2 regions of the Shouchella sp. JSM 1781072 genome follow, and region 2 is predicted to be linked to the other one. Evidence: a T-box and tRNA genes for the amino acid it is inferred to sense, from the RefSeq annotation. Region 2 holds a T-box; the other holds one or more tRNA genes.
What was found. The T-box of region 2 lies ahead of thrS (threonine--tRNA ligase). A T-box ahead of a tRNA ligase gene usually reads a tRNA of that ligase, here a tRNA-Thr.
Positions count from the first base shown of each region.

Region 1 (16,892 bases), 680 kb from region 2:
GTTCTGTTTCTTACATTTATAATGAATCGTTATTAACTGTTGCACAAGAAATCATTTTTTATGAGATTCCGTTATTTGTTATTTTGAAACATTATCCATCTGTTATGGTTCTAGCCATATCTCTTGTTCTATGGTTAGCGATCTACACAACGGCTACTTCGGGTGTGTTAGGTTTAATTTCTCGATTGCAAGTAAGAGTACAAGGGGAACCATGGTTAATTGCGATGTTACTAGTGGCGATGATGGCACCGTTAACTCTTTTTGGATTCTCAACATTAATATCAATTTTATATCCTTTATACGGAATTTTGAATTTGTATATCCTTGCTGCACTCTTGTTATATCCAATTTTAAGGCACCCGGCTACAAAAAAGAAACGCTGATACTACAAAGGGAGCATTCCTTCGTGTATAATACAAGCAGAAATACCCGGAGGAGGAAAGAACAGTGGCAGATAAGGAATTTGCGTTACATGATGTCGTAGAGATGAAAAAACAGCATCCTTGTGGAGAGAATCGATGGAAGATCATTCGCATGGGGATGGATGTGCGTATAAAATGCTTAGGTTGTCAACATAGTGTCATGCTACCACGTCGGGATTTCTCAAAAAAACTAAAAAAAGTGATTGAATCTGAGAAAGAGTAACTATTACTATTCGGATTTGAGAATCGATAAATAAAAAGGACGTGACGGAAGTGGCTTTAACGACAGGAATTGTTGGTCTACCAAATGTTGGGAAATCAACGTTATTTAATGCAATTACTCAAGCTGGTGCTGAATCAGCAAACTATCCGTTTTGTACAATTGACCCGAATGTGGGAATTGTTGAAGTACCGGACGATCGTTTAAATAAACTGACGGAGCTTGTTAAACCGAAAAAAACCATTCCAACTGCATTTGAATTTACAGATATTGCAGGGATTGTTGAAGGGGCAAGCAAGGGAGAAGGATTAGGAAACAAGTTCCTATCACATATTCGTCAAGTAGACGCGATTTCCCACGTTGTACGTTGCTTTGCTGATGAGAATATTACGCACGTATCAGGTGGGGTCAACCCGCTAAGAGATATTGAAGTCATCAATTTAGAATTAATTTTGGCTGATCTAGAGTCTGTTGATAAACGATTAACGCGTGTAGCGAAATTAGCGAGAACAAAAGATAAAGAGGCAGTTGCAGAGCTTGCTGTGCTGGAAATGTTGAAAGAAGCCTTTGAGGATGAAAAGCCTGCTCGTAGTATTGAATTTGATGAAGATCAGCAAAAAATTGTGAAACAGCTTCATTTGTTAACAAGCAAGCCAGTTTTATACGTGGCAAATGTCTCTGAAGAAGATTTAGTAGCAGATGAAGACAATGAGTATGTGAAACAAGTAAAAGAATTCGCTTCCCAAGAAAACAGCAATGTGATTGTCGTATGTGCGAAGATTGAATCTGAAATTGCAGAGCTTGAAGGCGAAGAGAAGGAAATGTTTCTTGAAGAGTTAGGCATTGAAGAGTCTGGTTTAGATCAGCTCATTCGTGCAGCTTATTCTTTACTTGGTCTTGAGACCTACTTCACAGCAGGAGAACAAGAGGTAAGAGCGTGGACTTTCCGCAATGGAACTAAAGCGCCTCAAGCCGCAGGAATTATTCATACAGACTTCGAACGTGGCTTTATTCGTGCGGAAACCGTATCCTATGATGATTTAGTTGATGCTGGGAATATGGGCGTAGCGAAGGAACGTGGGAAAGTGCGTCTTGAAGGGAAAGATTATGTTGTTAAAGACGGAGATGTCATTCACTTCCGCTTTAATGTATAAAAGAATTTTTAAAGGTGCGGAGAAATCCGGGCCTTTTTACTATGCAAAACCTATATGTCGAAAAATATCTTTTTTCCATGGAAGGAAAACGAAGGAAAATGACGTAATAAGTAGGTAACCCCTTAGAACACATCGCAACACTCCAACACCTATATTTCCCTATCTTTCAAAATTATTATTTAAAGGCAGGTGATTTTTATTTGAAGCTTGCTCAATTATAGATGAAATGCTATAATCGTGAAATGTGAGTGAATTGATTTTTGCTCCTTGCTCTGTGTCGAAACAGAGCCGTTTAGACCAAGAGGAGGTGAATGGAATGCGTAAGTACGAAATTATGTACATTATCGCTCCAAACCTAGAAGAGGCAGCAAACAAAGAAATCGTTGAGCGCTACAGCAAAGTGCTCACTGATAATGGTGCTGAAATCTTAAAGGTAGACGAGATCGGTAAAAAACGTTTAGCTTATGAAATCAATGATTTCAAAGACGGCTACTACGTTCTTATTAGCGTACAAGCAAACACTGAAGCAATCAATGAATTTAATCGTCTGATTAAAATTAATGATAATGTTATCCGTGTGCTTGTTACAAAAGACGAACAATAATTACGATAAAAAATAAACGAGCTAGGCTGGAGGGATCGCATTGTTAAACCGTGTTGTTCTTGTAGGCCGACTAACCCGTGACCCTGAGCTTCGTTTTACACCAAATGGTGTGGCTGTTGCGAACTTTACGCTTGCAGTCAACCGACCATTCTCAAACCAACAAGGGGAGAGAGAAGCGGACTTCATTAACTGCGTTGTTTGGAGAAAACCAGCCGAAAACGTAGCAAACTTCTTAAAAAAAGGAAGTTTAGCAGGCGTTGATGGACGAGTTCAAACGCGTAGTTATGATAATAACGAAGGCAAACGGGTATTTGTAACTGAAATAGTGGCAGAGAGCGTTCAATTCCTTGAACCTCGTAATAGCCAAAATAATCAAAACCAAAACGCTGGTGGTTCTCAAGGAAACTATGGTTCAGGATCAGGAAATTCAGGTTCAGGTGGAAACCGTTCAAACGGTTACGACAACGATCCGTTTTCAAATGATGGCTCAATCGATATTTCCGATGATGACTTACCATTTTAATGGTTGATAGAAAGGAGAATGTATTATGGCACGTCGCGGTCGTCCAAAGCGTAGAAAGGTTTGTTTCTTTACAGCAAACAAAATCACGCATATTGACTATAAAGATGTTGATTTGCTTAAACGTTTCATTTCTGAGCGTGGGAAAATTCTTCCACGTCGCGTAACTGGAACATCTGCAAAATATCAACGTAAATTAACTGTTGCTATTAAGCGCAGTCGTCAAATTGCTTTACTTCCATATGTAAACGAAGTAAATTAATTTTGCTATAAAAGAGGGTGGATTAAGCTGGTTTTTTGAAAGCCAACTTGATTGCTCTCTTTTTTTAATTTCAAATTTCGTCGCTTTTACTTTGGAAGTAAGTACGATAAAATAGATAAAGGCTGTGAATGGATTACAGCATGTACGTTAAAAGAGGTGACGAATTGGAAGACAAGAAAGTAGTAACGAGAGGGATTATGAACGGCTTACTTTTTGTGCTGTTATATAGTTTGCTTGTTACGGGCATTCCATTAATAAATATACTTGCATTTATTGCACTTCCATTACCGCTTCTCTATATGACTTCTGTATATGGCTTGAAAACGGGAATTCTTACAGGAAGTCTGTCGAGTATCGTTGCTATACTCATATCGCTTATCTTTTCAAGCATTATTCTGCTACCAATTGGATTTGCGTTGATAGGTGTACTTGGTGGTTATTACCAATACATGAAAAAATCAGCTGTCGAAAGGCTTAGTATGTTCATCATTGCTCCCTTTCTATTTTCAGCGATTATCTATGTTGTGATCGAAGGCTTATATGGCATTTCCATTTTAGGAGCTGTTCGCGATACAATGTATGAAACGCAAAATCTTGCAGAAACGTTTGCAGTGGATGTTTATGATGATGCCTTTATTGACGCGTATATTCAAATGTTACGTGATATGATGCCATTTCTATTGCTTGTTTTTGGTGCCATATACGGCTTTATTGTTTATGGTCTATCTACGCTGATGTTTAAGCGTGTAGGCATCACTTATAATAAACTGCCTCCATTTAGAGATTGGGAATTTCCTAGGTACTTTATTGTTTTCTACTTTATCTTTCTAGTCTTAGGATTATTTCCTTTTGAACAGGGATCTTTTATGGCGAGCGTCTCACTCATAGGGTTTAATATTTTTAGTATCTTCCTTGTCTTACAAGGGCTTTCTTTTATTCAAACCTATATGTATTATAAAAAGGCATCCAAAGCTTCGATGATCATGGTGACAATTGGAATTGTTTTATGTATGCTGTTGATCTCGCTAGCTGTGTTTTTTGTAAGGATTATCGGAATGTTTGATATGATGCTTCGTATAAGAGATCGATTTAAGGAATAATTATTTGGTAGTAATGAGTAGGAGATGACATTCATGCCTAATTGGAACAAGCCGTGGTGGCAGCACACGTATGTCATCACATTGTTTGTCCTTGTTTTGTTTTTAACGACGTGGCTTATGTTTAATCGTTGGGAGGCTGGTTTACTCGTAACGGTGCTGTTGCTTGTGTGGTTGTTTTTCTATTTTCGTGCAAAGAAAAAAGACGATCATTATCTTGATACGTATATCTCGACTTTATCGTATCGAGTAAATAAAGCAAGTGATGAAGCAATAACCAAGCTTCCAGTCGGGATTGTGCTTTATAATGAGAGTGGAACGATTCAATGGACAAATCCATTTATTCAAGAACGATTTGGTACAGGGTTAAATGGACTGGATGTAACGGTTATTCACGAGGATTTACAGCAATTTATTCAAGGTGAAACGACGGAAGAAACCATTCAGTTTGATTCAGGTTATTACCATTTCACCTTTGAACAAAACGAACGACTTATTTATGTTGTTGATGTAACAGAGAAAGAGACGACGCAGAAGCGGTATGACCACATGCTACCGTTAATCGCTCATATCTATTTGGATAACTATGATGAAGTAACACAAAGCATGGACGACCAAATTCGAAGCCGCTTATTGGCCCAAGTCACTACAGCGCTAAACAATTGGGCGAATGACTATGACATTTATTTGCGCCGAACGTCTTCAGATCGCTTTTTAGCTGTGATGAATCACAAGACATTGTTGCTGTTAGAAGAAAATCGGTTTGAACTTCTTGATGAGATTCGTGAGATTACCGCAAAAGAAAAGGCGCCTATCACATTAAGTATCGGTGTCGGTACGGAAGAAGCATCACTGAAGCAGCTTGGTGTTTTAGCGCAATCCAGCCTGGACCTTGCATTAGGTCGAGGAGGAGATCAAGTCGCGATTAAAAAGAAAAATGGTCGTGTTCGCTTTTACGGAGGGAAAACAAACGCCGTTGAGAAACGAACGCGGGTCCGTGCAAGAGTGATTTCCCATGCTTTGCGTGATTTCGTTAAAGAAAGCGAGAAAGTCATTGTGATGGGGCATAATCGTCCTGATATGGATGCGATTGGTGCGTCTATAGGCGTATTAAAGTTAGCGGATTTAAATGATCGTGAGGGCTTTATCGTCTTAGATGAGGAAGATACAAATGCAGATGTTCAGCGCTTGCTTGATGAAGTGAAGCAACAAGATCATTTATGGAATCAATTTGTTTCTCCAGAAGAAGCGATTCAGATTGCAGACAAAGAAACGTTGCTCATCATCGTAGATACGCATAAACCTTCTATGGTTATCGAACCAAAGCTGCTACAGATGGTTGATCGCATCATTGTTCTTGATCACCATAGAAGAAGTGAAGATTTTGTTCATGATCCCGTTCTTGTTTATATGGAACCCTATGCGTCTTCAACAGCAGAGCTTGTAACAGAGTTGCTTGAATACCAACCGATGCAGTTTAAAATGGATCGATTAGAAGCAACGGCCCTTTTGGCAGGCATTACGGTAGATACGAAAAGTTTTGCTGTGCGGACAGGTGCAAGAACGTTTGATGCAGCCTCCTTTTTAAGGGCTAATGGAGCTGATACGGCACTGGTTCAGAAGTTGTTAAAAGAAGATCTAGGAAGCTACGTACGTCGTGCAAAGCTAATGGAAAATGCATATGTTTATCGCGACGGGTATGCGATTGCGATGGCAAAAGATGATGAACCATACGATCAAATTATTATTGCTCAAGCCGCAGATACACTGTTGACGATGAGCGGTGTGCGCGCATCCTTCGTTGTTTGTAAGCGAGGCGATGGTCGTGTCGGAATTAGCGCTCGCTCGTTAGGTGATATTAATGTTCAAGTCATTATGGAGCGGCTCGGTGGTGGCGGGCATCTTTCTAATGCGGCAACGCAATTAGAAGAGACCACACGTGAAGAAGTTAAAGATAGGCTAGAACAAGCGATTGATGAGGGATTTGAAGGAGGTACCGAACGATGAAAGTTATTTTCTTAAAAGATGTTAAAGGAAAAGGAAAAAAAGGTGAAACAAAGGATGTTGCAGAAGGTTATGCACGTAACTATTTGCTACCAAACCACTTAGCCAAAGAAGCAACTACTGGTAATATGAAAGATCTTGAAGCGCAACAGAAGAGTCAAGAAAAGAAAGTTCAAGCTGAATTAGAAGAAGCGCAGGCATTTAAACAGAAACTTGAAGAATTAACGATTACCATTCCTGCAAAAGCAGGTGAAGGTGGTCGCTTATTTGGAGCTGTCTCGACAAAACAAATTGCTGAAGCTCTTCAAAAAGAAGTCAAGAAAATTGATAAGCGAAAAATTCAATTAGATGATCCTATTCGTACTCTCGGCTACACGAAAGTACCAATTAAGATTCATCCAGAAGTAACAGCTGTTTTAAATGTTCATGTAAAGGAAGTATAAGGAAAGGTAGAAGCTGACTCAAAGCGAGTCAGCTTCATTTCCGTTACTACTATAGAAGGGGTAGACACTATGAGTGATCTTCTAAATGATCGGACACCACCGCAGAATATTGAAGCCGAACAAGCCGTTCTAGGCTCTATTTTAATAGAAGTAAATGCGCTAACTACGGCGAGCGAACGGCTCCTTCCTCAAGACTTTTATCGAGCGAGTCATCAGCGAATTTATGAAGCGATGCTGGATATTAGTGAAAAAGGTGATCCTGTTGATTTAGTGACATTGACTGCTGAGCTCCAAGGAAGGCAATGGCTGGATGATGTTGGCGGTGTTCCTTATTTAACAGATATTGCTGAAACCGTGCCGACAGCGACCAACGTTGATTATTACAGCCGAATTGTCGAGGAGAAATCGCTGCTTCGACGTTTGATTCGTGCAGCCTCTGATATTGTCAAAGATGGCTATGCAAATGAAGATGAAGTAGGCGCCATACTGGACCATGCAGAAAAAACGATTCTGGAAGTGGCTCAACAGAAAAACTCTACAAACTTCGTGCAAATTAAAGACGTTTTACTTGAAACGTACGATCAAATAGAAGTGTTGCAACAATCACGCGGAGATATTACAGGGATTGCAACAGGATTCTCTGAACTAGATACAATGACAGCTGGATTTCAGCGAAATGATTTAATTATCGTTGCAGCACGTCCTTCTGTCGGAAAAACCGCATTTGCATTAAACATCGCACAGAATGTAGCAACCAAGACAGAAGAGAATGTGGCTATCTTTTCATTGGAGATGGGCGCAAGTCAGCTTGTCACACGAATGTTGTGTGCAGAAGGCAATATTGACGCCCAGCGAATGCGAACAGGTGCGTTAGAAGAAGAGGATTGGCATAAACTATCCATGGCCATGGGTTCTTTATCAAAAGCAGGAATTTATATTGATGATACACCGGGAGTGAAAGTCGGTGAAATCCGTGCTAAATGTCGCCGGTTGAAGCAAGAGAGTGGTCTTGGCATGATTCTGATTGACTATTTACAGCTGATTCAAGGAAACGGTAGAGGTGGTGAAAACCGCCAACAGGAAGTATCGGAGATTTCACGGACTTTAAAAGCAATTGCACGTGAGCTTGAAGTACCCGTTATTGCTCTGTCACAGCTTTCTCGAGGTGTAGAGTCACGACAAGATAAGCGACCAATGATGTCCGATATTCGTGAATCAGGGAGTATTGAGCAGGATGCAGATATTGTTGCATTCCTCTATCGTGATGATTACTACGATAAAGAAACGGAAAATAAGAATACAATAGAAATTATCATCGCTAAACAACGAAATGGTCCAGTGGGAACGGTTGAGCTTGCATTCGTTAAAGAATACAACAAATTCGTGAATCTAGATCGAAGACACGATGAAAGCGATATGCCACCAATGTAATAAGAGTTTTAAACGAATGATAGTAATATTAAATCTATAAACGTTCGGATTTTATTGACGCTCATGGATGGAACTGCTATACTTACAATGGTTTTTAATGAGCGCGGAGGTGTTAACATGTCTTCAGTTGTTGTTGTAGGAACACAATGGGGCGATGAAGGTAAAGGGAAAATTACGGATTATTTATCCGAAAAAGCCGAGGTTGTTGCTCGTTATCAAGGTGGGAACAATGCAGGACATACAATTGTTTTCGGTGGAAAGAAGTATAAGCTTCACTTAATTCCTTCAGGTATTTTTTATAAAGATAAAACATGTGTAATTGGAAATGGCATGGTGATTGATCCAAAGGCACTTGTAGAGGAACTTGCTTATTTGCATGAGCGAGATGTCGATACGAGTAACTTACGTATTTCAAATCGTGCGCATGTGATTTTACCTTATCATATAAAATTAGATGTAGTAGAAGAAGAGCGCAAAGGTGCAAATAAGATCGGGACCACCAAAAAAGGAATCGGTCCAGCTTATATGGATAAAGCAGCACGTATTGGGATTCGTATTGCTGATTTGCTCGAAAAAGATACATTTGCAAGCAAAGTTGCATCTGTTCTTAAAGAGAAAAATCGTTTATTTGAAAAGTATTATGAAACAGAAGGATTTTCGGTTGATGAGATCGTTGAAGAATACTTTGAATATGGACAGCAAATTGCGAAGTACGTTGTTGATACATCGGTTGTTTTAAATGACGCTCTTGACGAAGGACGTCGCGTTCTGTTTGAAGGTGCACAAGGCGTTATGCTTGATATCGATCAAGGAACCTATCCGTTTGTTACGTCTTCAAATCCGATTGCTGGTGGTGTCACAATCGGTTCTGGCGTAGGCCCTTCTAAAATTCATCATGTAGTAGGTGTTTCTAAAGCGTACACGACTCGAGTAGGCGATGGACCATTCCCTACAGAGCTTCATGATGAAATTGGTGACCAAATCCGTGAAGTTGGAAGAGAATACGGAACGACTACCGGTCGTGCGAGACGTGTTGGCTGGTTTGACAGTGTTGTTGTACGTCATGCAAGACGTGTAAGTGGCATTACAGATCTTTCATTAAATTCAATTGACGTATTAACAGGGATTAAAACGTTGAAAATTTGTACAAGCTATCAGTACAAGGGTGAAGTGATGGAAGAGTTCCCTGCAAGTTTAAATGTTTTAGCAGAATGCGAACCGGTCTATGAAGAACTTCCTGGTTGGGAAGAAGATATTACCGGTGCAAAAACATTGGAAGACTTGCCTGAAAATGCACGTCATTATATTGAGCGTGTAAGTCAATTAACAGGAATTCCATTAACCGTTTTTTCTGTTGGCCCAGATCGAAATCAAACGAATACGGTTCGTGGTGTATTTGCATAATTGAACGTGTGGAAAACGTAAGGAAAAGCTTGCGTTTTCCCTTTACTTTCAGTATGCTTAAGACTGGCTTTCGTGGTAAAAAAAGTTTTTGTAAAAAAAGTTTTTAAAAAGTGTTGCGCAGATGATTTATGTATGATATTATAAATCTTGTCGTCGAGAGGATATGACGAAACACGGCTTGCTTATTGCACCGTCTGCTCAGTTTTAATATTTGAGCCATTAGCTCAGTTGGTAGAGCATCTGACTTTTAATCAGAGGGTCGAAGGTTCGAATCCTTCATGGCTCACCATTTCTACAGTGGCCCGTTGGTCAAGCGGTTAAGACACCGCCCTTTCACGGCGGTAACACGGGTTCGAATCCCGTACGGGTCACTTTTATATAAATACATACACAAAATGGTCCGGTAGTTCAGTTGGTTAGAATGCCTGCCTGTCACGCAGGAGGTCGCGGGTTCGAGTCCCGTCCGGACCGCCATTTTTTCTTAGTAATTTTTAAAATAATCATGATGTTATAGCAAGGCTCAGTAGCTCAGTTGGTAGAGCAACGGACTGAAAATCCGTGTGTCGGCGGTTCGATTCCGTCCTGAGCCACCACTTGCCGGTCTAGCTCAATTGGTAGAGCAACTGACTTGTAATCAGTAGGTTGGGGGTTCAAGTCCTCTGGCCGGCATCGAAAGAACTTTATGTGTATGCATAAAGTTCTTTTTGTTTTTGGTAGATATGTTAAACTAGAATGAGGGACAAATTATTCCCCAGGCAATTTTTTTGTGGATAAACATCAGCAGGCGCTGGTGTTTTGTTTAAGTAAACGGTTCTTATACGTGATGATTTAAGATTGATTTACGTTTCAGGAGGAAAAAATAATGGATAAATATATATTAGTTGTAGATGATGAAAAACCAATTGCAGATATATTGAAATTTAATTTGGAAAAAGAAGGCTTTAGTGTTGATTGTGCATATGATGGAAATGAAGCATTGGAAAAAGTGAGCGAGCGAAAACCAGATTTAATGTTACTGGATATTATGCTGCCCTTTAAGGATGGAATGGAAGTTTGTCGCGAAGTGCGGAAGCAATACGACTTACCGATTATTATGCTCACTGCAAAAGACTCAGAAATTGATAAAGTTCTAGGCTTAGAGCTAGGCGCGGACGACTATGTAACGAAACCGTTTAGTACACGCGAACTATTAGCACGAGTAAAAGCCAATCTAAGAAGGCAGCAAGCTGCAACAGACGACACAGGCTCGTCTTCAAAAGAAATGCATATTGGCGATCTATCGATTCACCCAGACGCTTATCAAGTGCGAAAACGTGGAGAAGCGGTTGACTTAACACATAGAGAGTTTGAGTTGATTCACTATCTTGGAAAGCACCTTGGACAAGTCATGACCCGTGAGCATTTATTACAAGCAGTATGGGGCTATGATTACTTTGGTGACGTGCGAACAGTCGATGTAACAGTAAGACGGTTAAGAGAGAAAGTTGAAGATAATCCAAGCTATCCTACGTGGATTATGACCCGCCGAGGTGTCGGGTACTTCCTAGCGTCGCAGGATAATCAGGAGTAATGGTGTAGATGGATCGAAACGTAGGTTTCTTCAAATCAATACGGTTTAAACTCATTATTATTTATATGCTTCTTATTGTCCTGGCCATGCAAATTGTTGGCTTTTATTTCTCGAATTCACTTGAGAGAAGCTTAATGGATAACTATGAAACGGTAATTAGTGACCGGGTAAATTTATTGACCGTGAGCGCGGCAAGAGAATTAATTGACGAGGATTCAGACACACAGGAAAATTTAAATACACTTCTAAACGAAACATTTCCGCAAACAGACGATAATATTCGGTTTGGGAAAGCACAAATTATCGGAAATGATTTTGTGTTGCTAGCTAGCTCTGATCCAAGTGACCAAAGTAGAATTGGTCAATTAACAGAACAAACCATTGTAAGAAGAGCCATTACCGGTGGTTCTTCTCTAAGCGATCAACGGATTAACGAACAGAACCAGGAGCGCTATTTTGTTAAAGCACAGCCGATTCGACCGAATGAGGATTTTTCGAGTGCTTCTATTGATGGAGAAAGCCCTGAAGCAAGTGAAATTCAAGGCGCTGTCTATGTAGAAGCGTCAATAGAAGAAGTGACAGATCAAGCGCAGTCTATTAACCAAATTTTTATTGTCGCATCGACGATTGCTTTGTTAATTACGTTTTTCGTCATTATTTTAGTAGCGAGGACGATTACGGCACCAATCCTTGATATGAGAAGACAAGCTTTACGTATGGGTCATGGGGACTTTTCTAGACAAGTAAAAGTGTATGGATCTGATGAGCTTGGTCAGCTAGCGATGTCATTTAATGAGTTAACGAATAAGCTTCACGATACAACTTTAATGAGAGACCGGGAGCAGAAGCGACTTCGTTCTGTTCTTGCACACATGACGGATGGGGTAGTAGCGACTGATCAAAGTGGATTAATTATTCTGATGAACCGTCGCGCCGAAGAATTGCTAGGCATTTCGCTCAAACACGTACTTAGGAAACCGATTATTGAAGTGTTGAATATGGATGAAACACAAAGCATCTATGATCTTTACGAAAAAAATGAATCGGTATTGCTAGACTTTAGTTATGGCGATAAGCTCGTGTTATTGGAGGCAAATTTTTCTGCGATTCAAGAAGATGAAGGTCCTATGAACGGTCTAATTACGGTTCTTCATGATGTTACGGAAAAAGAGAAAATTGAAGGGGAGCGTCGTGAGTTTGTTGCGAATGTATCCCACGAGCTAAGAACGCCTTTGACTACGATGAAAAGTTATCTTGAAGCGTTAGCGGATGGAGCAATAGAAGACAAAGAAATTGCGCCGCATTTCCTAAACGTCACTCAAAAAGAAACAGATCGAATGATTCGTTTAGTGAATGATCTGCTACAACTATCACGAATTGATTCACAAGATTACGAGATGGATTTACAATGGGTTGAATTAGGCTCCTTTTTACACAGTATCATCGAACGATTTGAAATGATTGTGAAAGATAAAGATATTGAATTTCATCGTCATATTGTGAAGCAGCCTACGTTCGCTAAAATCGATGAAGATAAGTTGACACAAGTTCTAGATAATATTGTGTCTAATGCGATTAAGTATTCTCCAGAAGGCGGAAATGTGACGATTACGCTTCTGCATCAAGGAAATAAAGCAAGAATAAGCATTTCTGATGAAGGAATGGGGATTCCGACTGAATCGCAGGATAAGATTTTTGAACGTTTCTATCGAGTAGATAAAGCAAGAGCACGTAATGTTGGTGGGACTGGACTTGGTCTAGCGATCGCAAAAGAATATGTGCTTGCCCACGAAGGAGAAATCTGGGTTAATAGTGAATACAATGAAGGAACAACGATCTATATAACATTGCCTTATTCAACGTTTAAAGGAGGTAAAGTGTGAAATACGAACAGTTTAAAACTGTCACTTTAGTTGCTTTAATTTGCTTAAGTTTGTTTTTTACTTATCAATTATGGACGTATCAACCAAGTATGCAAGCACTAGAAAGTGAATCGGATGTAAGTGAAAGTTATGCGAATTCCATGATAGGTGAAGAGCGAGCAGTGACAGAGCTTATTCAGCCAAGCTCAATGATTCTACACAAAGATGATCAAGGATACGCGTTAATGAACCGTGTAGATAATCGATTTGAAGAAACGCTGGGGAGCTTAAGAAGTCACGGATTAGAGCATGCCATATCAGCCGATCCTGTCCAGACAAGTGCACAAGGTATTGAGTTACGTTTCCCTGATGAAATACCGCTTCAATCGCTTCTCGCTTTTTTTGATGAAGATTATGATCAAATGAATACGAATCGTGAAGTCGATCGTCTGCTTATTTATGTAGCGGAGGATGAGCATGTGAATTTAACCTTTGCGTCAGCGGAAAAAGAAGATTTCATGTCGATGCGTTCGTCAATGCCAGCGAGTGAACTGAAAAATTTAATTTACGCGAATGACACAGAAGCAGAGCTAGAAACGGAAGTCGTTAAAGAAAATGACTCTGATTATTTGTTGCTACGAAATGATATTTACGTGCCAGTAGAGAAGCAAGTTGTACGTTTATATGACTATACGCTAAATATGGATAGTGACATGCCCATGCTGATTAATCAGCGATTATTTAGTGGAACGGATGTACCGAGAGCCAATCAATTAAATGGAGAATATTTGTTTACAGATGGCAGTCGAACAGTGACGCACGATAGCACGATCTCGTATTTAAATTACTCGTATCCATATTCTACAGATAGCCAAGAAGAGAGCAGTCGTCATATTTTAGAAGTCGGACAAGAATTTATTAACGCAACAGGTGGATGGACGGATCAATATGCAGTCGATCAAGTAAATAAAAAAGATTCGACTGGCCAAATTGAATTTCGTTTACATGTGAATCATCTTCCTGTTCACGAGTATCGTTTAACGACGGCAAGTAGCGATCAAGATCGAATGAAAATGTACATTACCCGTGCAGGGACACAAGTGATAAGCATGGGTCGACCTTTATTTCAACTTCAAGATTCATATACCCATCAAGAGCGAGAAGTCGCTTCAGGTGTAGATGCAGTGGAATTGTTGAAAAGTAGCTCATCGGTTCTTTGGGAAGACGTGAAAGATGTTCGTTTAGGCTATAAAGCAACGATGACCAGCCGAAATCGTGCTGAGCTAAGCCCGGCATGGTTTTATAAAGCAAATGGAGATTGGAAACCAATTGAAAAACCGGACGAGGAGTTACCAGGATGAATTGGAATCGAACAAAATCGATTTTTATTGTCGTTTTTCTCCTGTTGAATGTGTTTTTAGGTTGGCAGTTTGTTGATCGTGTAATGGAAGGTCAGCTTCAAAGTATTGAGCAAGCCCCGGAAATCGTTGAACGATTAAATGACAACAATATCACGTTACCTGATGGGAATGTAAATACGTCAGATGCGCGAGGCGTTGTGTTAGAGGGCTCTAGAATCAGCTTTACAAGCGATGAAATTGAACAACTTGAAGATGAAGGACACACCGTAGAAGCACAAGGGCAAACGCCTAATGAAATTCGAGTTGAACTAAATGAGCCAATAGATATTCGCTCAGCATTAAGTACGAGTACAGATGAAGGGTTCGCTCCTTTTCTAGCAGAGAACATTTTATATAGTGATCAATATGTGTTCTCAAAAAGAGAGGATGATTTGCTTCACTTCAATCAAACGTATAATCAGGTTGATACATTCATAGATAATGACGAAGCACTCACATTAGAATTAAATGATGATGACGAAGTGGTTGCCTATGAGCAACAGCGCTATAGCTTTGATGAAAACCGAGATGAGCGAGATATCATTCCCTATATGGATGCGTTAAGAGTGCTATTAGATAACCATTATCTATCTATGAATAATAGTGTTGAAAAAATTGAGTTTGGCTACTATAGCCTATCAGATCAAACGCCACGCTTTTTTTCACCGATGTGGGCTGTGACAGTTGATCGATCAAGTGCAGATGCAGAAGAGAAAGATATGCGTGTCTACCTTGTAAATGCGTTGCTGCTGGAGCAACATCAATGGTACCCAGACGAATCACAATCAGATGATGAGATTGATGATGAGTTAAGTACAGATGAGTAAATGAACGATCCTCATGATGAGGGAGTGGATAAATCAAGGAGGACTGAAGATGGCTATGCGTTTCAGTGTACTTGCGAGCGGAAGTACCGGAAATGCGATGTATGTAGAAACACCATCGCAAAGAATTTTAGTTGATGCAGGTTTAACTGGCAAAAAAATGGACGAGCTTTTTAAGAAAATTGACCGTGACCCTAAGCAAATTGATGCCTTACTTGTGACCCATGAACATAGCGATCATATAAAAGGTGTGGGGATTTTTGCTCGTAAGCACAATCTCCCCATTTACGCCAATGAAAAAACGTGGAACGTCATGGAAAAACAGCTTGGTCAGTTAACGATCGATCAGAAATTCCACTTTAATCAAGAAACGGTCAAACAATTTGGGGACCTTGAAATTGAATCGTTTGGTGTGTCGCATGATGCCGTTGACCCCATGTTTTATTGTTTCCGACATGAGGGAAGAAAGCTTGTGATCGCAACCGACATGGGCTATGTTAGCGAACGGATTAAAAAAACGATTGTCGGTGCAAATGCCTATGTATTCGAATCAAATCACGATTTAAACATGCTACGTGTTGGTAGATATCCTTGGAACGTAAAAAGACGAATTTTAAGTGATATGGGTCATGTCTCCAATGAGGATGCAGCACTTGCACTTCATGATGTGGTCGGCGATACACAAAGCCATGTTTACCTTGCACATCTAAGCTTAGATAATAACATGAAGGATCTGGCGCGAATGACGGTGAAACAAGTATTGGAGCAAGAAGGGCATCAAGTCGGAAGTTCGATCCATCTTCATGATACCGACCCTTATTACCCGACCGCACTATCTGTGGTTTAAAAGCTGAGAAAAACGTAAATAAATAGGTAGTAGACCTTTAAAATTTGTTTTTTTCTCATGATTGGTCTCTCTTTCTAAATAATTGTTTAAAGAACTACAAAAATCATTTAAATCATTGCTTTAACCTAGAACAATGAATCTAAATGGGTATAATGTAGGAAAATGAGTAGAGACATGGAAGGGGTTAAGGTAATGGGCTATTACGATGGAAATGATTCTCGTTATAAAGAACCTAAGCAAGGAGCGAGTAATGGAAAAGTCGCTGGTTTTTCTGCTTTTGGTGGAGCAATTATTGGTGCAGTACTTGTATTAGTTGCATCTCCGTTATTGTCTAATCTAGCTTTATTTGATGATCGTGTGGAAGAACCAGGAGAAACAACAGCTGCTGAACCGCAAACAGAGCAAGCGGATTCTAACGTCATTAATTTAGATGTTAATTCGGCCACAACAGATATTGTTAATGAAGTTTCTGACGCCGTAGTGGGCGTGATTAACTTACAGCAAACCGATTTGTTTGGTGAGGGCGATGCAAGCGAGAGTGGAACAGGCTCTGGTGTTATTTATAAATCTGAGGGTGACTCAGCTCACATCGTAACGAACCAACACGTGATTGACGGTGCATCAGAAGTTGAAGTAGCGTTAACAGATGGTACTAGAGTGGAAGCTGAAGTGGTTGGAGAAGATGAACTAACGGATTTAGCCGTACTACGCATTAGCTCGGAGCATGTCGATACCGTTGCATCATTCGGAGATTCTGATTCACTTAGTGTGGGAGAGCCTGCCATTGCAATTGGAAATCCATTAGGACTTGAATTTGCTGGTAGCGTG
Region 1 covers NZ_JBHFQE010000003.1:774,170-791,061, reverse strand. Annotated here, with positions in the region: gene ACE1TH_RS17940 (YkvI family membrane protein) at 1-383, shown strand, start outside; gene ACE1TH_RS17935 (DUF951 domain-containing protein) at 448-645, shown strand; gene ychF (redox-regulated ATPase YchF) at 696-1,796, shown strand; gene rpsF (30S ribosomal protein S6) at 2,113-2,400, shown strand; gene ssb (single-stranded DNA-binding protein) at 2,441-2,923, shown strand; gene rpsR (30S ribosomal protein S18) at 2,949-3,182, shown strand; gene ACE1TH_RS17910 (DUF2232 domain-containing protein) at 3,347-4,282, shown strand; gene ACE1TH_RS17905 (DHH family phosphoesterase) at 4,316-6,286, shown strand; gene rplI (50S ribosomal protein L9) at 6,283-6,726, shown strand; gene dnaB (replicative DNA helicase) at 6,796-8,157, shown strand; gene ACE1TH_RS17890 (adenylosuccinate synthase) at 8,275-9,561, shown strand; tRNA gene ACE1TH_RS17885 (tRNA-Lys) at 9,775-9,850, shown strand; tRNA gene ACE1TH_RS17880 (tRNA-Glu) at 9,861-9,932, shown strand; tRNA gene ACE1TH_RS17875 (tRNA-Asp) at 9,959-10,035, shown strand; tRNA gene ACE1TH_RS17870 (tRNA-Phe) at 10,079-10,154, shown strand; tRNA gene ACE1TH_RS17865 (tRNA-Thr) at 10,158-10,230, shown strand; gene yycF (response regulator YycF) at 10,424-11,131, shown strand; gene walK (cell wall metabolism sensor histidine kinase WalK) at 11,140-13,014, shown strand; gene ACE1TH_RS17850 (YycH family regulatory protein) at 13,011-14,354, shown strand; gene ACE1TH_RS17845 (two-component system regulatory protein YycI) at 14,351-15,220, shown strand; gene ACE1TH_RS17840 (MBL fold metallo-hydrolase) at 15,270-16,064, shown strand; gene ACE1TH_RS17835 (S1C family serine protease) at 16,257-16,892, shown strand, end outside.
Region 1: it encodes a tRNA-Thr, which carries the amino acid that the T-box ahead of thrS (threonine--tRNA ligase) is inferred to sense. The anticodon was not compared.

Region 2 (16,892 bases):
TCAAATCCTGACCATTATCTTCAACAACAACAAGCCATCCGTCTGGCTGCATGTGTCCAGAAATCGTAATGATTGCCTCATTTTCTAAATTTGCAACACCATGAACGATGGCGTTCTCAACAATTGGTTGAATCAACAATCGTGGTATAAGAGCACGTTGACACGCTTCTGAAACAGCTATTGAATAAGTGAGATTCCTTTTTCGTAAAGCGTGAATAGCTAAAAAATTATTAACCAACTTTAACTCCTCTTTAATTGTTGTCTCCTCTTGCTCAAGTTCTGTTCTATAGCGAAAGTAGTCTCCTAAATGAAGAGACATTGCCTCAACTGCATCGGTATTGTTCACTTTAGCCATATTTTTTATATAAAAGAGACAGTTGTATAAAAAGCGGGGATCGATTTGAGCCTGCAATAGCTTTAAGCTCGCTTGTTGCGAACGAATTTTTTCTTCGTACACCTCTTCTATTAATGTTTGAATCTGATCCGCCATTTCATTAAATCCGCTCATTGCAATGGCAAACTCCTTTTGGTCAGGTACAGCCATTCGCGTCTGATAGTGACCTCTTTTAAATTGCAAAATTGCATCTTTTAACTTATCAATTGGTCGATGAATTTGCGTATATAATAGCCAAGCTGACATAACCCCTAATAAAAGCAATACGCCTCCCGTTACGTAAAACCAAACACGAGTTGTTGCGATAGGACTGAGGACTTCCTCTAAAGGAACAAGATCAACAAGTACCCAATCTAAGCTGTCCGAAGCAATGTAGGATAATGTATAATCCTCTTCATTCCATTCAAATCGGTATGTACCTTTTGACGCTTCATGCATTTGTAACGTGAACGCTTCACTTAGTGGCCCATCGTTGGTGGCGCCTGCAGGTTTAATCGGTTCAAAATCAGGGTGATACAAAAACGAATACCCATCATTCGTTAGCTCTAAGTCTTTTAGCTGGTGTTCTACGGCTTCGCTATAAATTCGAGCTTCCACGATAACCGATTGACCGTTTTCGCCTTCATAAACCGAGTCTGTCACATGTTGAACAAAGTAAGGACGATCCGCATCATTGCCTTGGCCATCTGCAACGTAGCGCCATGACCGTGACAATGTTTCTGGTCTTTCAGGCGAAGCACTCATTGTGGAAAGTTGCCTCTCCCCATCAGGAAAAAAGATCGTCACATCAACTAAAAATGTACTTAACTGCTGGTAAAGCAAAAGGGTTTGCTGGATATCTTGCTGAAGTTCTATCGCTTCATAAGGACTTAATAAATCAATCGTTCGCAATCGACTCGTGTCTTGATCAATACTTAACGCAACAAGAAATTGTGAGACTTGCCATAAATCAGCTTCAATTCGATTCATTGATACGTCCAATCGGTTTAAGTTTCGTGTATCAATTTCTTCACGAACAACTCGCTCACTAACTAGATTTGAATACGTATAAAGTGCAACGACTGGCACAAGTAAAAGAATCATGCTGACGACCATTTTGTGAAATAAACTTAGTTGTTTAAACATAACGCTCCTCCCTCTTAAGCGTTATTTTAATCGATAAAAGAGGAAGATGGGACACTTAACTCAAGAAAAAGACAGCGCTTACTTCTTACGCTGCCTTCTATATGAATTAGTTTGCATTCACGACCTCAAACCATTCATTCACTTCTGCGACTACATCATCGCCACCTTGATTTTTCCATTGTTCAATCAGGCTATCAAATTCATCAATGGACGTTTCGCCATAAATCATTTTATTGAACCCTTCGCTAAGCAATGTATCTAAAGCATCACCACGGCTGACCATCGTTTCTGTTGGTCTCCCTGTAAACATACTAGGAATTTGAGCGTCTGCACTATCAACAACAATTCGAGCGCCTTCCCATGCTTCTTCTGGATACTGCAAATGTACTTTTCGTTCAAATGGTGTTTCTGGTTCATCGCCTCTTGCAAAATCAGCTAATGCATTAATGTACAGGCTAGGAATGCGGGCACCATCGTAGGTTAACGTATATTTAACTGGGTCGATTCGTCCACCAGGAATATCTGCGTCCGCATATTTTACCTCTCCATCTTCTAATACATAGTCGTATCCTTCTGCAAATCCATACTCAAATTCGCTTCCTTCATCTGGATTTGCGAAATGTTCAAATAAATAATTTTGATAGACAAAGAAGGCTTGAATCTCGTCTTCTGTTGCATTTTCATTGAACATAACGGCTCCGTTTTGTGACGTAATCCCTGTTGAGCGTCCTTTGTGTCCGTCCGGACCTGTCGGGATATCATACGCTTTGTACTCTGCTCCTTCTACATTTTCCAGTAGTTCCGCTAACGGCCAGTCTGGCATCCAGTGTGGGCCAGCAATGATTCCGGCACGACCAGCAGTAAACAATTCGGCTGCTTTGCCTTCATCCCAAAGGCCAGATTCAGGGTGCATATACCCTTCATCCATCCAGTGCTTAAGGGTTTCTAAGCCCTCTTTAATTTCTGGCTGAATGTCTCCATTTTCAAGCGTTCCATCATCAGCTAGATTATATTGATTCGGCATGCCTCCATGGGCACCAAAAACCCAGTCTACCGTCGACATCCACGTATTAAGCTGATTGGCAAAACCAGCAGCTAATCCATAAACTTGCTCGCCTGTTCCCGTAGGGTCACCGTTTACAAATGCATCCATGATCGCTTCTACATCGTCTAATGTATCAGGCGCTTCTAAATCGAGTTCATCCATCCAATCTTGTCGAATGAACAAAACTGTATCACCATTCATTTCATAATCTAAAATTGGAATCGCAAACCTTCCTTCTTCCCGGGTGTAAGGGTCCCATGCATGGGGATCTGCGTCCATTGCTTCTTTCCATGTTGGTGATGCATATTTATCAAAAATATCGCCAACTTCCATCACACGACCTGAATCAATCAAATCCTGGGTTAAATGACTCCGTAGAGCTAAAATCGACGGTAAGTCTTGATTCGAAGACATTTCGAGCTGCAATTTGGTTTCAAATGTTTCACCAGGTCCACTTGTCGTCCACATATAATTTAAATCAACATTAAATGTATCTTTTACCCATTCCGTGTGCACATTGTCTTCAATCGTTTCACCTTCTCGGAAAAAAATATCGCCCGAAACATGTTTAATTAAATCCAATGTCACAGGTTCTTCAAAACGCTCTGGCAATTCTTCCGCCGAAGCCACCGCGTCAACCGTGCTCTCTTTTTCGTTGGAATTGTCACTACAAGCAGAAAGCGCTACAACAGCCACACTAGATAAGACAATCGCATGATATCTTTTCAAACTTGCTCCCCCTCTATTTCATCTATTCGTATCAATACACTTAACGAAAAAACTCTTGTAAGCCTTTTCATTTTTACTATATCGTGTTTTTCAGCGTTTTAATATAACACTTCTTTTAGATTTATATCACTTTCTTTACGTATCGAGAGGAAAATGTAGTCAAACGCAAAAAAGGCCGTTATTCGACCTTTTTCACTTCAATGACGACTGCTTTACTTATTTTTTTGAAGCCTATGTCTTGGTAAATATGATTCGAAGTTGGGTTCGCTAAATCCGTATAAAGAAGAATCGTAGTAAACCCTTCTTCTCTACATTGTTGGCAAAGAGCGGCTACACAACTAGATGCATAGCCCCTTCTTCGCAAGTGTTCAGGAGTATACACAAGATTAATCGTTACCGTTTTCTCAATTTTACGGGTTGCGTTCGCCATTGCCACGCACTCGCCATCTACAACGAATAGATGAAGACCACCTTTTTCAAATTGAATTCGAGCACTCGTATACGCTTCTTCTAACGTTTGTCTCGCTTCTGAAAGGTTTGTTTCTTTATCAAATGCGTAAATCCACTGCGCTACCGTTTCCGTATCCATTCGCGTCATTTTTCGTAACGTCCCCGAATAAGTAGGGTTAAACATCGTCAAATCTAATGAATAAAGCTGTTGGTCCATCGTAATGACTGGTTTTGTGCTTCGTATTGCCGCCAATGCATTTGTAATCATTTGAGTCGGTTCTTTCTTGCCGACAAAGCGTGTAACTGGGTACGCACTCAACATACGAGCAAACACATTTGCCGCTTCTTCTTTTAGTGGCTTAGAGAAAGCTAACACAACTTGTTCAGGAATTGTTTGTAAACAAAAACCAATTGGCTCCTCTTTTACTGTTAAACAACCCATTAAATAGGGACGATGTTTTGCACGAAGCGCTTGCTTCAAAATACCAAGAAATAAACTATTCTCACTGAGGTTATGCGATAAAACCTCAGTGCTCATTTCGTAAAAAGCATCTACGTCTTTGATTGGGTTCGCTTCCATGCTATCCCCCCTAAGGTTACGATTGTCTCTCTTCTACAAGCTCTACAATTTTTGCGATCACGTGAACCGCTTTTTCCATGTCGTCCACAGAAATGTATTCGTAGCGACCGTGATAATTTTGTCCACCTGTGAAAATATTTGGTGTAGGTAAGCCTTTATAAGAAAGCTGTGATCCATCTGTTCCGCCTCGGATCGGCCCTACAATCGGTTCAATTTCACAAGCTTTCATTGCATCAAGTGCCACATCTACAATTTCTGGCTTCGGTTCGATTTTTTCACGCATATTGTAATACTGATCTCTCATTTCTAACGAGACATTTTCTTCGCCATGCTTCCCTTGCATCTGTCTAACAATCGCTTCCATCTTCGCTTTGCGACTCGCAAAATCTTTTCGATCAAAATCGCGAATGATGTAGTGCAATTCGGCGTAATCCGTATCCCCATTCATCGATAAGAGATGATAAAAGCCTTCATACCCTTCCGTAAACTCCGGTGCTTCATCTGCAGGTAATTGATCATGAAACTCCATTGCTCGCTTCATCGCATTAACCATTTTATTTTTTGCGGTTCCAGGATGCGTACTTACGCCTTGAAAACTTACTTTTGCAGCTGCTGCATTAAAGCTTTCAAATTGAAATTCGCCTAGCGGACCACCATCTAATGTGTAAGCAAAATCGGCATGAAATGCTTCAACATCAAAGTGATGAGGTCCTCTGCCAATCTCTTCGTCAGGCGTGAACGCAACGCGAATCTTCCCATGTTTTATTGAAGGAGTATCGATTAAATATTCCATCGCCGTCATAATTTCAGCAATGCCTGCTTTGTCATCAGCACCCAGTAAAGTCGTCCCGTCCGTAGTGATAAGCGTATGACCGACGTACTTTTTCAGCTCTGGAAATTGACTCGGAGACAGCGTCACACTTTCGTTTAATGGGATATCGTTGCCGTCATACTGTTCATGGACAAGTGGATTAACTCCTTTGCCTGTAAAATCTGTTGCCGTATCGACGTGGGCAAGAAAACCAATTGTTGGTACATCTTTGTCTGTGTTCGCTTCAAGGGTTGCCATTACATAACCGTTGTCATCCATCTCGACATCCGTCATGCCTATCTCGACCAATTCGTCCACAAGCACTTGTCCGAGTTCAAGCTGTCCTTTAGTAGTTGGAACCACACTACTCGCTTCTGAAGATTGTGTATCTATTTTCGCATAACGTGTTAAACGATCAATTAATTTCTGCTTCATTTTTTAACTTCCTTTCAAGCTTTTCTCCTATTATAGCAAATTCCATTTTATACGTAGATTGTTTTTACTTGAGGCACTTTCATAATTCGAGTTAGATGCGCAAATGGCGTTCAATCTATTTAAATTGAACTTCATTCACTTGGCACGTAACGAGCGAGTTATTTTTTGAAAAGACTTGCTTTTTATTGTCAAAATTCTTATACTACTAAGAACTATACAAGAAGCACTGATGAGGACATGACGTTCCGTTCCACTTTTTACTAGAGAAAAAAGGGCTTAGGCTGGAACCCTTTTAAAAAAGACGTGTCGTTACCACCTCTGAGCTAGCATAGGGAAAATCTATGCTCGGTCTAACCGTTATCGATTGAAGTGTGCAAAGATTAATTTTGCAAATGTAGGGTGGAACCGCGACCACATTCGTCCCTTAAGAGGGATGAGTGTGGTCTTTTTTATACGAAAAAGCGTGAATGAGGACATGTGATAAAAGGAAGAATGCGTTACAGAGAACAAGGCATGAGCTGAGAGCCTTGTCGCCAGCCTTTTAGCATACCACCTTGGAGCTGGTATAGGGAAAATCTATATCCGGGAGACCGTTATCGTAATAAAGACAATTGCATGCGCAATTAATTGAGGGTGGAACCGCGACCACATCGTCCCTTTTGTATAGGGATGATGTGGTCTTTTTTATTTAGAATCATAAGGAGGAACAAACATGAATGCACACAAATCACATCAAGACATCGCAAAAGAAATGGATCTATTTGTCACAGTAGAAGAAGCTCCTGGGATGCCCTTCTTCTTACCAAATGGCATGGTGATCCGTAATGAATTGGAGCAATTTTGGAAAGACCTTCATGCTAAAAATGGGTACGAAGAGGTCAAAACACCCCTGTTATTAAAGCAACACTTATGGGAACAGTCAGGGCATTGGGCTCATTATAAAGACAATATGTATTTTTCTGAAGTTGATGGCCAAGCATATGCAATTAAACCTATGAGTTGTCCTGGCGCATTGCTTATTTATAACCAAAAACGAAGAAGTTCTAGTGACCTACCGATTCGTTATGCTGAGCTTGGTCACGTACATCGCTATGAAAAATCGGGGTCTTTAAACGGCTTACTTCGTGTTCGCTCCATTACACAGGACGATGCGCATATCTTCGTTCATAAAAATCAAATCGAAGCCGAACTCATTCGCATTCTTGACCTTGTTCATCAAGTGTATAAGACATTTGGGTTTGACTATCGTGTTGAGCTATCCACTAAACCTGAAAAAGCAATGGGAGACGCGAATCAGTGGGATCATGCGGAAGCTGTTCTCAAAAGCGTTTTAGATAAACAAAGGATTCCGTACGTCATCAATGAAGGCGATGGTGCTTTTTATGGTCCGAAAATCGATTTTCATATTACGGATTCGAGAAGCCGGAGTTGGCAATGTGGAACGATTCAATTAGATTTCCAAATGCCAGAGAAATTTGGCTGTCTCTTTAGCAATGATCAACAACAACTCGAGCACCCTATTCTTATTCATCGCGCGATTTACGGTTCCGTTGAGCGCTTTATGGCGATTTTAATTGAGCATTATGAAGGACGGTTTCCATTCTGGCTTGCACCTGTCCAAGTCGAAATATTACCGATTCATGAATCACAACATGAATATGGAGCAACAGTTTTAACTCGATTGAAGGAAAACGGCATCCGAGTACGGCTAAACGTAAAAAAGCAATCGTTTGGAGCCAAGATCCGGGCATCACGCATGAATAAAACACCCTATCGAATCATCATTGGAAAAGAAGAGATGGACCAACAAAAAGTAACGTTGCAAGACCGAGATGGTGAGCAACGATCTCTACCACTAGAGGATTTGCTACCTGCATTGCGGCAAGAGTGAAGGAGAAAAAAGACGAGCAACCTCAGCTCGTCTCTCTTATCCGCCCATCTTCTAAATGGATGACCCGATCACAATGGTCAAACATGCGTTGGTCGTGGGTAATCATAATAGCTGCTTTCCCCTTTTCCTTTACTTCAGTCGAAAGCGTTTGGACAACTTCTTCTGCTCGCTTTGCATCAAGGCTAGCTGTCGGTTCATCCGCCAAAATAAACGCTGGATCATTCATCCATGCCCGTGCGATTGCCACGCGCTGCTTTTCTCCTCCTGATAGCTGTATCGGGTATTGCTTCAAACGGTGGCTTAAGCCTAAACCATCAAGAAGAGAACGAGCTCGTCTTTTTGCCTTCGTTTTATCCATTTTCGCTAATTTGGCTACATACAATAATTGGTCTTCTACTTTTAAAAAAGGAATAAGGTGTGCAGATTGAAAGATAAATCCAATTTGAGTCAACCTTACGAAACTGCGCTCTTGCTCACTAAGTTTCGTGAGGGAGCGACCATTTATTGTCATCTCTCCACTACTTGGAGAAAGAAGGGCACCAGCAATGGAGAGCATTGTACTTTTTCCAGAACCTGATGGACCGGTTATACAGATGAGTTCTCCAGCATTCACTTCTAAAGAGATGTCTTTTAATACTTCCACTTTTCCGTCGCCTTCACCAAACGATCGTGTAATGCCATTAAATTCTATCATTGTTCTCATTCTTGTCCTCCTCCAATCGCTTTTAACGGATCGATCTTCATCACTTTTACAATCGACAGAAGAGATCCGATCATGGCAACACCAAAGAACAACAGAGCAAGCATTCCAATTAATTCAACATCTAAGTGAAATGGTAAACCTTGCGGTAAAAGACTGCCTACAAGTAATGTTACGCTTATGCCTAGACCAACACTTATAAAGGATAGAACAATGACCTGAAGAAAGACGGCCGTTGCGAGTTGGCTTGATTTCGCTCCAATGGCTTTTAAAATCCCGAACTGCGTCAGTTTTTGAATGGTAATCACATAGAAAAACGCTGCTAACACAAATGCCGAGATAATAAAGAGAAACACAATCATCATGGTGAGGGATCCTTGTTCCGCACTATAGCCAGGAATACCTGATAGGACATCGTCATGCGTAACGACTTCAGCTGATTCTAACTGGCTCGTTAAATCTTCCGCTTCCTCACCAGATGTTGTCGGCAAGATATAGGCACTCACTGTGAAAGCATCGTCCCTTCCCATTTCAATCCAATCCTCTTCCGAAACATGTAGAATAGGGGAGTGACCAAAACGTTGGTTTTCTGAGAATCCTGTTATCACAAATGTCATGTTACTACCAGAGTCAATGACAGTTGAACCGATTTCAAACCCTTCTTCTTTCAACGATTCATCTGCAACAAGTTCCCCAGCTTCTGTCGGCTGGTTTCCTTCTATGACGTCAGGAAGCCACACACTTCCCTCGGAAAAAGACATGAAAGCAATATCCGCTAATGCATCGTCACCATCTTCAATTTGAGCCATATGGATGCCAAGTTTTTCAGCATCTTCACTAAATGCTTCAATGGTTTCTTGGTCCTTGTTTTCTATAAGTGAACGGATCAATTGGTATTCGGCTTCTTCATCCACTACAAACGAATCTGTCTCCATATTCATAATGCCTGCTGCGTTATCGGCAGCAAGTCCTTGTGCTAAACCTGATACAAACAAGACTAAAAAGGAAAGCAAGAACATGATTAAGGCAACGAGCGCATAGCGGAGCCTTGCATACATCAGTTCTTTTATCGCTAAAAACATATCATCACTTCTTTCTTTGTTTGATATGCTTACCTTACTGCGCCATTATGAATGGAACATGAACACGTCTATTCCTTTTTACTTGGTATGCACACAATGAATGTTGTTCCAACGCCTTTCTCACTTGTCACATCAATTGTCCCCTCATGTCGTGTGACAATTTCATGGACAATTGCTAACCCGAGCCCATTGCTCTCTTTTTTACTCGTTCTTGAATGATCCTCTTTATAGAAGCGTTCAAAAATCTTAGGAAGAGCTTCTAATGAAATGCCTTCTCCATTATCTTCAACCTTGATGATTACATCTTGTTCTTCTTGGTAACCGCTGATACGAATGGTTCCTTCAGGTTTTGAAAATTTCACCGCATTCGTAAATAAATTTAGCCACACTTGATAAAGCAGTTGTTGATCTCCCTCTACTACAAGGGATTCAGATAGATTCATTTGTACAAATAACTCTTTCTCTCTCCACCTAAAAGCATGGGTACGAACAATATCCATCCACTGCTCGGCCACATGGCACTGATTCCTATTTAACTCTCCGTGCGCTAGAGAAGCTAACGTCAAAAGCTGCCTACTTAAACTCGATAATCGCTTACTCTCGAGTTCAATTTGTTCAATATATTGCTTCCGCTCTAGATCTGTTCGTTCTTCATGTTTTAATGCGTGCGTCATCCCTTGAATGGTCGTTAATGGCGATTGAATTTCATGCGAGACATTCGCAACAAATTCTTGCCTAAGACGCTCTTGGCGTTCAATGGCTCCTGCCATTGAAGAAAAATGACTCGCCAACTGTCCTATTTCATCTCTTCGTTTTGTCGGCAATTCCAATTCAAATTCTGCCTGCTCCATTTTTTTCGTTGCCCGTGTTAATTGTTCAATTGGTGCAACGAGATAGCGCGTTGATACAAAGACAACTAGTACACTAAATAAAAGAATAAGCACAACTAAAACTGCTAGAAAAGACCGAAACTCGCCTAACTGCTGTTCCACATTTGGACGAAGAAAAAGAGCAGCCGTTCCATCTTCAAAAGGGATTGGGACACCGACTGTATTTCTCAATTCATTATTAAAAAAACCTGTTACAAACAATTGCCCAGACGTTTCCCCAACTCCATTATACGTTTGCCCTAACATCACACGCTGAACATCGGATGCAGGTAATTGTGCTTCTCGAAACGATCCACCAAAAAATTGAGGCTCCTCCTCATCAATAAATAATGCCAATTGATAGCCAAGCTGCCCAATATGAGCAAAATAATCTTCATCTGATGTCGGGTTTTCATTTAGAAAACGCTGTACTTCTTCCGCCACTTCCGTTATTCGTTCATTGTTTTCTGGTTTAAGATAAAGTTGATAGTATACATTTGTTAAAATGAACGATAACAAGCTGCTTAAAGCCATCACACCAATGGTTGTTAGCACGACACGCACATAGAGGGATCTCAAGAATGCACCTCCAGTTTATAGCCGACACTTCTTACCGTTTGGATAGTAAAGCCTGCGTTCTTCTCTTTGAACCGACTTCGCAATCGCTTAATATGCACGTCAACGGTTCGTTCATCCCCATCAAAATCAATACCCCAAACCCGTTCAATCATTTGTTCACGTGTAAACGTACGGTTAGGGTGTGCCGCTAAGTAATGAAGTAGTTCAAATTCCTTTAGTGGCAGCATAAGTACCGATTGGTGAAGACGAATTTCATAACTTAACGTATCAATGATGACATTCCCTACTTGAATCGCTTCTTGCTGTTCTTTCTGATAACGTCTGAGTAAAGCCCGAATTCGAAACAACAGCTCTTTTGGTTCAAATGGTTTCGTGACATAATCATCCGTCCCAGCTAAAAAACCCTTTGTCTTGTCTTGTAGCTCTGACTTAGCTGTAACCATTAACACTGGGATATCATAGAATGAGCGAACTTCTTCGCACAATTCATAGCCATCCATGTTTGGCATCATGACATCAATAATGGCTAAGTCAATGGGTTGTTGCGCTAGCACCTCCAGCGCTTCTACACCATCACCGGCTTCTAAGACATCATAGTGATGTTCGGTTAAATCTTTCTTTATGAACGTACGAATCGTTTGATCATCATCAACCAGTAAAATCTTTTCGTTCATTTCTTTTCCTCCAACAAAACATACTCTCTCTTTACTATTGCCAACTCTCTCTAAAAAATCAAGTGACAGAAAAAAGCTCATCGACTTTAAAAAGTCGACAAGCTTTGCAATCGGTTGCACTATCCTTTTACTCCTGTAAGGGCAATCCCTTCAATAATTTGTCTTTGTGCAAAGAAATAAATGATGAGAACAGGCACGACTGAAATCGTTGCTCCAGCCATCAATAATGGCCACTGCGTCACGTAGAGCCCTTTAAACATTGCCAGCAACAGCGGTACCGTAAACAGTTCAGTACTACTTAAGAACGTTAATGGCTGAATAAAGTTATTCCAAATTCCAATGAAAGAGAAAATCCCGAACGCCGCAAGCGCTGGCTTAATTAATGGCAACATGATTCGTAAATAGATAAACGCTGGATTAGCGCCGTCCATAACCGCAGCTTCTTCCATTTCTTTCGGAATGCCAAGCATAAACTGCCTAAGAAGAAAGACACCAAAAGCATTAAATAGCGCGTTTGGAACAATGATTGATAGGTGCGTATTGACCCAACCTAAACTATCAAGAATTAAGTAAAGAGGGATAAGCGTTACTTGCATCGGTACCATCATCGTTGCGAGAAAAGCAATAAACAGGAATTTCGATCCTGGAAATTTTAATTTCGCGAACGCATATGCCGCCATTGAACACGTAATGATCTGGCTTACCACCACAATTGTTGAGATATAAAAGCTATTCCAATACGCTCGACCAAACGGCATGGCCGCTAAAGAATCAGTGAAATTACTCCACATCACAGGATCTGGAATAATCGTTGGCGGCACGGAAAACATCTGTTCAAATGATTTTAAACTACTGAGTCCCATCCAAATAAAGGGTCCTGCCATTACGATTGAACCAATAATGAGCGCAAGATGAAGCAAGATAGTTGATGGTCGCAGCGTTCGCTTCTTTTTCACTTGTTGTATCGGAGGTTGTGTGTTTGGTTGCGTATTATCTGCCGCCGTCTTCATAATGCACCCACTTTCTCGAAACCGTAAACTGGATTAATGTAAAGATTAAAATAATCACAAATAAAATCATTGCTGCGGAAGTACTTGTTCCAAACGAGCTTCTCGTAAAGGCTTCATCAAAAATGTGGAGGACGAGTGTGTAACTCGCGTTTCCTGGTCCCCCTTGAGTCATCACATAGGCTTGGTCAAACACTTGAAACGAACCAATGACCGTCATAATCGCTACAAAAAATGTTGTTGGTGATAGCAGTGGCATCGTAATATTTTTAAACTTTTGCCATGCCGATGCACCATCGATTTCTGCTGCTTCATAGTAACTTCTCGAAATCCCTTGTAATCCAGCTAAGAAAATGACCATATTCGTTCCAAGTCCCCACCAAATACTGAGCATCGCGATAGATGGAAGAACAAAACGACGATCGGTTAACCAGTTTGGACCTTCAACCCCAACTGCCGCTAACATTTGATTGATCAAACCGAAATCTCCATTTAAAAGCCACATCCAGATGACCGCTATCGATACGGAACTGGTGACAACCGGCATAAAGAAAAACATCCGATAGAAGTCTTTGCCCTTGACCTTATTCAACGCAAGTGCTGAAAGGAGAGCTGCTGCAATACCGCCTGGAATGACGATTAATGAATAAATGGTTGTGTTCCGCATAGCCGCACGGAAATTGCTATCTTGAAATTGAGTAATATAATTTTCTAAGCCAACAAACGTTCGTTCACCGAACCCATCCCACTGCATAAAACTAATCCCAAAAGCAAACATGAGTGGAAGCAACGAAAATAGAATCATGCCAATCATTTGTGGTGCAATAAACGCGTATCCCCACCACTTCTCTCGTTTTGTAAACAAGACGACCCCTCCTTTATAAAAGAAAGAGGAGGCAGGCTCCTCTACTTTTATTTTCTATTTACTCTACATCAAGCGCTTCTTTCGCTTTCGCTGAAGATTGTTCCAACGCTTCCGCTGCATCAATATCCCCTAGCATCATCAGCTCATAAATATCTTCCAAGTCTTCATTTAATCCAGGAGAAGTAAATTCTAGATCAATAACTCGGCCGACTCCACGGGCATCAAGCAAGTATTGTCCGTGTTCTGGACGATCTTGATTAAGCACAATTTCATCAATTCCCTCAACTGAAGGCACCGCGTTGCCTTCACCATCTAAGCGCACTTCCTGACCTTCTGTCGATGTGTAGTAGGAAATAAATTCCATTGCTTCCTCAACATGATCGGAATTTGAATTCACCGCCATGTATGCGGTTGCAATTGCTGCTGTCTCAAGCTGTTCCCCTGTATTTGAAGGAAATGGGATGTAGTCAAAATCAAGACTCGTTTCTAAGAACATCGGTGTGAGCCAGCGACCTGCTGATACAAACCCAACTTGACCTGAAATGAACATCGCTTCAATGCCTTGCCCTTCAGGCATGGTTCCAGCATACGTAAAGTTGCCTTCGTCGACCATATCATCGACAAATTCAAATGCTTCTTTCGTATTTGGATCGGAATCTGCCACAACCGAATCTGTATCTGCAAACTGGCCGCCATTCGTCCAGACCCAGTTAATCATCGCCACATGGCCGCTCTCTTGCATATAGCCATGGTTTCCAGCTTCATTTAACTGACCTGTCACTTCCGCAAAGGTATCCCAGTTCCACTCGCCATTTTCGTAATACTCTTGTGGCGATGTAATGTCATTTTCCTCTAATAGCGCTTTGTTGTAATAAAGAAGGAATGGGTTACAGTCAACCGGTAAGCCATAAATGACGCCTTCATCTCTAGAAGCCCCCCATATATCGTCCGTGAATTCATCTTCTGTTACATAAGAATCATCCGTTTCCATAAAGTCTGATAATGGTTCAATCGTTCCATTCGCCATTAAAGTCGAAATGTTCTCTGCCCCCACATAAAACACATCAGGCGCCTGACCACCTTGTAAACGAGTGGTTAAAGTTTGAAAATAGCTATCGTTTGGTAAACCAGTTAACGTTACCTCAATGTCGTCTTGCATCTCATTAAACGCATCTACTGCTCGATTGTATACGTCTAGTTCAGCTGGGTTTCCCCAAGCAGAAAATGAAAGCTGCACGACATCCCCATCACCACCAGTGCCTGAAGAACCAGAGTTACAACCTGCCATTACAGACATCGCTACCACTGATACGAACCCAATACCAAAGATTTTTTTCATTTTTTTCACTCCCCCGATTGATTGAAAACGTTTACAAGTTGTACTATTAAAAAAACAGAGAAAACGTTTGCCCTTATCTCTAAACCTTCTTCATACCTTCATTATAAATCAGGGAGAAACGAATCGATTCTGGAATTTTTTTAAGGATAAGGGTAATTTTTTGCGGTCTATACCATAATCACATCAAAGGAGGTAGTTCTTTTGGATGATAAATCGTCCTTTATTAGAGGTTCGCATTCGTTCACGTTTCAGTTTTTACCTGAAACCGGCTTGCTTAGCTTATGGAACATTGGTTGGGAAGTAAGAACAGACCCCTCTTACTATTGGGATGGTCGGACTAGACTTGTGGATCATAACACATTAATTTTCCAATACACGATTTCAGGAAAAGGGATCTTAGAAATCAATAATCAAACCTATACGATTAATCAGCATGAAGCATTTATTATTTCCGTTCCTGGTAATCATCGCTACTATTATCCAAAAGATGCGACAGAACCGTGGGAGTTTATTTATATTGCATTACAAGGACCGACTGTAGAAGATATCTCGACACGTTTAACGAAAGAAACCGGACCTATTGTCGAACTATCTCCGGACTCCTATTTAATTCGTTCGCTTTTTTCCATTTACAATGAAACGAAAGCCGACCGACTTCGAGACCCTTATCAAGCCGCAGCACATGGCTATCAATTTTTACTCGAATGTTTTCGGACACTGCACACGAATACACCAAAAGGAGACTCTTATTATTATCAACAAGCTTTCGCATACATCGAATCAAATTTTCATAAACAAATTTCGTTAGACGATGTTGCGGAACAAATTGGGGTATCACGTTATAGCCTCACACGATTATTTAAAAAACAAACGGGCGCTACGCCGATGGAATTCGTTCGTGAACTTCGTATTCGTAAAGCGTGTGCAATGTTAATTCATACAAGTCGCCCTATTAAAGACATTTCATGTGAAGTCGGCTTCCTTGACGTAAATTATTTTCATAAAGTATTTAAACGTTACACTGGATCCAATGCTAGCTTTTTCCGAAAAAAAGGAGACTTCTCGCAAATTTATTTACGGAAAACCAAAGGAGAGTAATATTACAAACGTAACAAGCGAATGTCTTTTTTCGTAATACTGTTCAAAAAAAACGGAAAAGCTTCGGCAATTAACCGCACGTTCATAAAGGTCTGTGTAAAGTCCTTTGAAACCCTTCTCATATGCCATTTTTTACGTATACTAGCTTTTACAATGAACGATTTGATGTAAAGGTGGTGTGCGAAAATGGACAAACGGATTCATTGGATTGATGCAGCGAAAGGCCTTGGAATTATTCTCGTTGTGATGAGTCACGCGCCTATAAACCCAGAACTAAAGGCTTTTCTATTTGCTTTTCATATGCCATTATTCTTTTATTTATCAGGAGCTGTTTTTAAACCAAGCAAACAATCATTCGGATCATTTATAAAGAAAAAGGCAAGGGGACTCTTGTTTCCATACTTCCTTTTCTCTGCAATGACGTATATAACGTGGTTTTTCATCTTTCGTCACTTGTCGTTTACACCTGGCGAAAATGTCGATCCTTTAAATCCTTTCACAGGGATCTTCTTATCAACACCTGAAAATTATCAATTAACCTACAATCCTGCCATTTGGTTTCTCACATGTTTATTTCTTGTTGAGCTCTTATTCTTTTTCTATCATCGTGTCAGCCGGGGCAAGTGGATTGGACTATTTTTAATGACAGCAGCAGGGTTAGGCTATGCTTCTACCTTCCTTAGTTTTTCACTGCCGTGGAATGGTTTTGTCGCCCTTACAGCGGTTGTCTTTTATGGATTAGGATTTTTAACGAAGCACTTGTGGAAAACTTTTTCTTGGAAAGTGGTAATCCCACTATCCTCTGCCCTGTTTACACTTATGTACTTCATTCAATCTGTTAATGAGCGAATTGATATGCGCGGGAATATACTTGGTGAACCATACGTGTTTTACCCAGCCGCACTACTAGGGATGATTGCCTTTCTATTCTTTATCCAAAAGGTGCAGCACTCAAGGTGGTTATTATTTTTAGGTTCTAATTCGATCGTCATCTTACTCGTGCATATGCCTCTACTGAATACGGTTCGTGCTTTGATGCACTACGGCTTTGGTGTAAATCTAGATACTGCAAACACATTGCCTTGGACGTTTCTATTTACAGGCTTAACACTTGCCTTAACCATCCCGTTTATTTATTTCTTTAATAACCATCCATGGTTTCTCGGTAAAAAACAGCCTAAAGCTAAAAAAGAGAAGCGACCGTCTCCAAGGGTTTCTT
Region 2 covers NZ_JBHFQE010000003.1:97,124-114,015, forward strand. Annotated here, with positions in the region: gene ACE1TH_RS14390 (sensor histidine kinase) at 1-1,519, opposite strand, end outside; gene ACE1TH_RS14395 (extracellular solute-binding protein) at 1,626-3,293, opposite strand; gene ACE1TH_RS14400 (GNAT family N-acetyltransferase) at 3,472-4,323, opposite strand; gene pepT (peptidase T) at 4,340-5,569, opposite strand; T-box leader at 5,787-5,997, shown strand; gene thrS (threonine--tRNA ligase) at 6,282-7,460, shown strand; gene ACE1TH_RS14415 (ABC transporter ATP-binding protein) at 7,483-8,163, opposite strand; gene ACE1TH_RS14420 (ABC transporter permease) at 8,160-9,242, opposite strand; gene ACE1TH_RS14425 (sensor histidine kinase) at 9,311-10,690, opposite strand; gene ACE1TH_RS14430 (response regulator transcription factor) at 10,687-11,364, opposite strand; gene ACE1TH_RS14435 (carbohydrate ABC transporter permease) at 11,484-12,374, opposite strand; gene ACE1TH_RS14440 (carbohydrate ABC transporter permease) at 12,355-13,236, opposite strand; gene ACE1TH_RS14445 (ABC transporter substrate-binding protein) at 13,295-14,575, opposite strand; gene ACE1TH_RS14450 (AraC family transcriptional regulator) at 14,777-15,673, shown strand; gene ACE1TH_RS14455 (acyltransferase family protein) at 15,860-16,892, shown strand, end outside.